DNA from 3 places in the Bradyrhizobium sp. AZCC 1678 genome. Region 1 is predicted to be linked to each of the others. Evidence: riboswitches for the same ligand, from Rfam matches in the RefSeq annotation. Region 1 holds a riboswitch; each other region holds the start of a gene.

Region 1 (2,260 bases):
GTTGATTTAGCCCGATCGAAGGATCGACGGTGCGTCCGCCCGGAAAACCGAGCTTCTGGTCGTCGCCGGTCACCGTAAGGAAGGCCTTGAGGTCGGGTGTGGTGTAATTGAGATTGCCGACCCCATTGCGCTGATCGAGCGCGTTGTTGACCCGGTAACCGTCGGACTTGATGGCGTTGCCGTAGAATGACGTCGACCATGGTCCCGAATTCAGCGCCGTCGAGACCGAGGCCATACGCTGGTTGAAGGAGCCGACTCCGGCCTCTGCGCGCATGGCGACCGGCGGGCCGCTGACGCCGTTCTTCAGGACGATATTGATGACACCGCCGACGGCATTGTCGCCGTAGAGCACCGCGCCGCTGTTGCCGCGCGTGATTTCGATACGCTCGATCGAATCGCGCGGAATGGTCGAGAGATCGACGCCGGCCATGTCGATGTCGTTGAGACGTCGGCCGTTGATGAGCACCAGGGTATTTGAGGTCGCGAACGCGCCGAAGCCGCGCAGGTCGACCGACGTCTTGGCGCCGTTGACGCCGCCAAAGAGGCTGGTCAGCTGCACGCCGGGCGTTTGCGCGATGATTTCCTGCAACGTTTGGGCCGGCGAATGCGCGATCTCTTCGGCAGTAATAACCGTCGACGCCGTGCCGACGATGCCTGAGAACTGACGGCCGCCGCTGCCGCCCGCGCCTTGCGAAACGCTTTGCGATGCGGTGCCGGTCCCTGCCGCGGGCCGCGTGCCGGTCGACGGCGCAGCCGCTGGTACGACGCGGCGCGAGGTCGATGCTTCATCGTAGGTCGGTTTGGCGCGGGTCCGGTTCGGGTCGGTGGGCGAGGTGATCTCGATCGGCGGCAATTGCTCGGATGGCGTCTGCTGCGCCTGCGCGCCGGAAATGCCGAGCGATGCGACAGGTATCAGGAAACTGGAGGCAAGCCAGTAGCGGCGCTGCCGCGTGGCGATGGTGGAAGACATGGTTCAGACCTCGGTATGACGTCAGTGGCACGTCACAGCGAACCAAGTCTCACCATGTGCTAATGCAGCTTAGGTGAAGCTAATGCCTGTACTCCCCGACCGACATCTTCGCGTGTGACCACGGCTGACGGCAGGTCTCCTGGCTCGCGGGTCGTTACCCATCGTCGCCTTCCCAGGACCGAGATTCCCAGTGGCCTATGACGAAGGATTCGCCGCTTACAGTTGCGGGGGCAGCCGCGGAATTGGGGGACTTCCCCGCACCGCATTCCCTTTTGATCCCCAAAAACGGGAACCGTCGGGAACTATGGTAGAAGTTTGCCAAAGTTCGAGTCAATCCGCCTTGGGCGCGCTTGCGATGTCAACTGGACGAGTGCGCTATTTTTGCCGCATGAGCACTCCTGCCTGTTCTTTGCCTGCGCTCCTGTACCGGAGCGGGTAAACCTGCTTTAGGACGATCAATGAGTGTTGAGGCTGTAACCGTGACCAACGAGGATGCCGCGCGCCGGCGGATCGGCGCGACCGCGGCGCTTGCCGCCCTCGTTGGGCTGCTGGTGCTGATCTCGCTGGGTATTGGTCCGGTGCGGCTGTCGCCGCTTGCCGTGGCGGAAGCGCTGTTCGGCGGCGGCAGCGAGGTTTCGCAGGTGATCGTGCGGGAAATCCGCCTGCCGCGGACGCTCTTGGCGCTGGCGATCGGCGCCATCCTCGGGCTGTCAGGCGCATCGCTGCAGGGCCTGTTGCGCAATCCGCTGGCCTCGCCCGAGCTGTTCGGCGCGCCGCAATCGGCCGCCTTCGGCGCGGTGCTGGTGATCGCCTTGGGGCTGGCCGACGTGCGCTCCTACGCGCTGCCGGTCGCGGCGATCATCGCGGCGTTCGTTTCGGTGTTCGGGCTGCTGACCATCGCCGGGCGCAATGCCGGGCTGCTGATACTCATCCTCTCCGGCCTCGCGATTTCGAGCTTTGCGGGCGCGGCCACCGCGCTGGTGATGAACCTCTCCAGCAATCCCTTCGTGGTGCTGGAGATCGCGTTCTGGCTGCTTGGCTCGCTGGAGGATCGCAGTTTTCAGCATGTCATGCTGGCATTTCCCTTCATCATTGCCGGCGCGATCATGCTGTTCAGCCAGCGCCATGCCTTTCGCGCGCTGAGCCTGGGCGAGGAAACCGCGCAAAGCCTCGGCGTCGATGTCGGCCGCCTGCGGCTGTTCGTGATTTCGGGCGTGGCGCTCGGCGTCGGCGGCGCGGTCGCCGTCACCGGCACCATCGGCTTCATCGGGCTTGTCGCGCCGCATCTGA
Region 2 (2,260 bases), 560 kb from region 1:
TTCGCCACCTTGAGGAACGGCACCACGCCCTGGCTCTCGCCGTTGGTGCCCTTGATGTGGGCGCCTAGCCCGCGCACGCGGGTCCAGTCGTTGCCGAGCCCGCCGGAATATTTCGCCAAGAGCGCGTTGTCCTTGACCGACTTGAAGATGCCGTCAAGATCGTCGGCAACGGTGGTAAGGAAGCAGGACGACAATTGCGGTCGCAGCGTTCCCGAATTGAACAGCGTCGGCGTCGAAGCCATGAAGTCGAACGACGACAGCAGGTCGTAGAACTCGATAGCGCGTGCCTCGCGGTCGATCTCGCGCAGCGCAAGGCCCATCGCGACGCGCATGAAGAACGCCTGCGGCAGTTCGATGCGGTTGCCGCGTTCATGCAGGAAATAGCGGTCATACAGCGTTTGCAGCCCCAGAAACTGGAACGCCAGATCGCGCTCCGGCTTCAGCGCCGCGGCGAGCTTCTTCAGGTCGAACCGCGCCAGATCGGGATCGAGCAGCTCGGCCTTGATGCCGGTCTTGATGTAGGCGGGGAAGTATTCGCCGTAGCGTACCGCCATATCGGCCTGCGACGCGCTGGTCGGCGCACCGAGCACGAACGACAGCACCTCGGTGCGCAGCTTGTCGAGCAATAGCCGCGCGCTGACATAGGCGTAGTTCGGCTCCTGTTCGACCAGCGTGCGCGCAGCCATGACGGACGCCAGCGCCAATTCATCCTGGCTGATGCCGTCATAGAGATTGCGATGGGTCTCAGTGAGCACTGGAGCCGCCTCGACGCCATCGAGGCCAGCACACGCCTCGTTGACGATCAACACCAGCCGCGCCGTGTCGAGCGGAACTTTCGTCCCGTTCGCCAGCGTCACATGCAACAAAGGTCCGGTTGACGGCTTGGCCGATTTGGCCGCTTCCTGCCCGGCGCGCTGCCGCGTTCGCTCCTCGCGATACAGCACATAGGCGCGCGCGACCTTGTGGTGCTCGCTGCGCATCAAGGCCAGTTCGACTTGGTCCTGCACGTCCTCGATATGAAAGGTGCGGCCCTCGCTCATCCGGCGCGACAGCGCGCCGACGACTTCGTCGGTCAGTTGCTCGACGATTTCATGCACGCGGCGGGAAGCGGCCGCGCCATGCCCCTCGACCGCGAGGAACGCCTTGGTCATCGCGACCGAAATCTTGCTGGCATCGAATTTCGAAACCGTGCCGTTGCGGCGGATCACCTGCATTGGAGGCGCGGCTGATGATTCAGAGCGCAACGCGAGAAAGGGAGCGGCTTTGGCTTCGGGAGAAACGAGTTGAGAAGATTGCGACATCGGCAGACCCCGTAGTGTTGTTGGGGCTGGATGTCTTGGGGCGACGCTGCATTGGATGCCCGGCGGCAAAGCACCGGCATGATTCTGCAAGCGGCCGCCGGACACCCCGCCCGTGGACGTTTTTTGGTGTCGCGGCAGGTCTCCTGGCTCGCAGGTCGGCGTCGTACCCGGTCTTCCCAATGCGTGGCCGCATCAGTGACGTGAAATCGGGAACAACTCACTGCTTACAGTTGCGGGGGCAGCGTCGGATTCTCGCAAAACACGCGATACACCGACTTCCCTCTTAGCCACCAAATCTTGCGATAGGGCGGGCCGTGACGGCTATATCTGGTATTATTCGGGCCGGAGTGTCAATGGGGCGCTGGAGATCGACGATCAAAAAAAATTTCCGCAGGGGGATGAAAAGCATGGGAAGCTGATTCTTTCTCCGCTTGAAAAACGTTTTCCCCGCTATTCCAGCCGCGTTCAGCTCATGACGTCGCATAGGGCGCGAAGCGGGACCGCGTCTCGTCGATTCGCAAGGCCCGGCCGACCGGCGGAAATGCGCGCTGCGGACAGTCCGGCCGTTCGCACACCTTGCAGCCCATGCCGATCGGCGTCGCCAGTGACGGATCGATCTTGAGACCCTGCGAATAGACGATTCGCTCCGCATGGCGAACATCGCATCCCAAGGCGACCGCAAACGTCTTGGCGGGCGCGCCGTAGCCCCCGCTGCCGTGCGACACTGTGCGGGCAATCCAGAGATAGGTTCGTTCATCGGGCATCCGCGCCAATTGCGTCAGGATACGCCCCGGGTTGGCGAAGGCCTCATAGACGTTCCACAGCGGACAGGTCCCGCCGACCCGCGAAAAATGGAAGTCGGTCGCCGATTGGCGCTTCGATATGTTTCCGGCGCGATCGACACGGATGAAGAAGAACGGAACGCCCCGCGCATTATGGCGCTGCAGGGTGCTCAGCCG
Region 3 (2,260 bases), 560 kb from region 1:
ATCACGGGTTCAAGCCGGTCGAGGATCCGGACCAGATCCGCGCGCCAGATGTTGCGGCCGTCGATGATTCCGATCGACAGCACGCGGTTATCCGGAAAATCGGCGAGGCCGTCGATTTGATCCGGCGCGCGCACCAGATCGAGATGCAGGCCGGCGACGGGCAACGCCAGCGCGGTATCGCGGTTGCCGCCAAGCCCGCCGAAATAGGTCGCCAGCATGATCTTGAGTTGCGGCACCGCGTTGGCGATCTCACTATAGGCGTAATGCAGCGCCTGCTGCGCGATGATGTCGAGGTCGAGCACCATGCATGGCTCGTCGATCTGCACCCATTCGGCGCCCCGGCAGGCCAATTCGCGCAGCACGTCGATGTAAACTGGCAGCAACCGGTCGAGCAGCGACAGCGGATTGAAACCGGTATCCTTGCTTTTCGCCAGCTTGAGAAACGTGACCGGCCCGACCAGCACGGGGCGGGTCTGATAGCCCAGCGCCTTGGCTTCCTCGTATTCCTCGATCGGCTTGCGCGAGGCGAGGGTGAATTGCTGATCCTTCGCTAGTTCAGGCACCATGTAGTGGTAGTTGGTATCGAACCATTTTGTCATTTCTTGCGCGGGCATGCCGTTGGCTGCATCGTGCCCGTGATGCGTATGGCCGCAGCTCGCCTCGTTCGCTTTGCCTTGTGCGCCGCGAGCCATCGCAAAATAGGTCGCGAGCGGGACCGGGCCGCCGTTCCAGCGATAGATTTCAGGGATCGCGCCGACCATCACTGACGTGTCGAGCATCTGGTCGTAGAACGAAAAATCGTTCGACGGGATCACGCTGACGCCGAGCTTTTTCTGTCGCACCCAGTTAGCGGCGCGAAGCCCGGCGCCGGCTTCGATCAGGGCTTTTTCGTCCGAGGCGCCGGACCAGAAACTTTCCAATGCAAATTTCAGCTCGCGGCGCGGGCCGATACGCGGCGTGCCGAGGGAGGCAACGGGAAGCGCAGAAGTGGAGACTGTGGAAGTAGACGATGTAGAAGATGACGATGCAGAAGACATTGGCTTAACCCCAAAAGTTGGGGGCAAAGGCCGAAGTGACACGTCTGGATTCCGCGTGGCGGGAAGCGCGCGCGGAACCGCAACCGCACCACCGGGACACCCCGCCCGAGGACGTGTATGTTGTCGAGGCAGGTCTCCTGGCTCGCGGGTCAGTGCTGCTGTCCGGCCTTCCCGAGACCAATTGTGGTCTCAGTGACTTTGTTGGACAGCGGCTCGCCGCTTACAGTTGCGGGGGCAGCTCCGGCTTTGGCTTTTTCGGCCGCACCGGCTTCCCTCTTAGCTTCGGGCCGAACGAGCCCGAAGAACCACGACGGGTTCAGTTAAGGTCAACGGCGATCTCAGTCAATACGAGATCGGTCGTCCCCCGCTGCGCTCTCTGCCATCATTCGATGAACGTCATTCCGATCGAAGCGCGATAGCTACATGGTTCACCTCTGCGGCATGCCGGTGGGAACGATGGTTTTGACGATGGAGGCGTCGAGCGCCTCGTAGTTGTGCAGCCGGATCGTTGCGTACAGCTCAGCGCGCGTCTGCATCTGGTGGAGCATCTCACGGGTGCTGCCATCGCGTTTGAGGGCGGCGAACAGATTCTGCTGGGCCTTGTTGGCGACGCGGAGCGACGACACCGGCCAGATCACCATGCGATAACCCATCGCCTCGAACTCGGATGCGGTGAAGAACGGCGTCTTGCCGAACTCGGTCATGTTCGCCAGCAGCGGAACGCCGGGAACGCGCCTGGCGAACTCCTCGAACATCTCACGCGAGATCATCGCTTCCGGGAAGATCGCGTCCGCTCCCGCTTCCAGATAGAGTTTGGCGCGCGCCACCGCGCCGTCCATGCCTTCGTTCGCCGCGGCATCTGTTCTTGCGATCAGATAGAGATGACGCCGCGCCTTGGCGGCGGCAGCGACCTTGGCGGCCATGTCGCGCGCGTCCGCCAGCTTCTTGTCGTTGAGATGGCCGCATTTTTTCGGCAGCAACTGGTCCTCGATGTGAACGGCGGCAGCGCCGACGTCCTCGAAGGTGCGCACCATGTTCATCACATTGAGCGCTTCGCCATAGCCGGTGTCGCCATCGACCAGCACCGGCAGGCCGCTAGCGCGCGCCACCTGGCGGATGAAGAAGGCAACTTCCTCGATCGTGATAATGCCGAGATCCGGCAGGCCCATCGACGCCGTCATCGCCGCGCCCGACAGATAGAGCGCGGAAAAGCCGGCGTCGCG

The links. A riboswitch is a leader RNA that binds a small molecule or an ion and turns the genes downstream of it on or off. The one in region 1 is predicted to bind cobalamin.
Region 2: linked by a shared signal. The riboswitch ahead of V1294_RS08395 (ribonucleoside-diphosphate reductase subunit alpha) and the one ahead of V1294_RS05615 (TonB-dependent receptor) in region 1 are both predicted to bind cobalamin.
Region 3: linked by a shared signal. The riboswitch ahead of metE (5-methyltetrahydropteroyltriglutamate--homocysteine S-methyltransferase) and the one ahead of V1294_RS05615 (TonB-dependent receptor) in region 1 are both predicted to bind cobalamin.

The regions. Positions count from the first base shown of each region.
Region 1 is NZ_JAZHSE010000001.1:1,200,294-1,202,553, forward strand. It holds gene V1294_RS05615 (TonB-dependent receptor) at 1-970, opposite strand, end outside; cobalamin riboswitch at 1,083-1,282, opposite strand; gene V1294_RS05620 (FecCD family ABC transporter permease) at 1,429-2,260, shown strand, end outside.
Region 2 is NZ_JAZHSE010000001.1:1,763,121-1,765,380, reverse strand. It holds gene V1294_RS08395 (ribonucleoside-diphosphate reductase subunit alpha) at 1-1,301, opposite strand, end outside; cobalamin riboswitch at 1,418-1,633, opposite strand; gene V1294_RS08390 (short-chain fatty acyl-CoA regulator family protein) at 1,772-2,260, opposite strand, start outside.
Region 3 is NZ_JAZHSE010000001.1:1,756,492-1,758,751, forward strand. It holds gene metE (5-methyltetrahydropteroyltriglutamate--homocysteine S-methyltransferase) at 1-1,037, opposite strand, end outside; cobalamin riboswitch at 1,148-1,362, opposite strand; gene prpB (methylisocitrate lyase) at 1,466-2,260, opposite strand, start outside.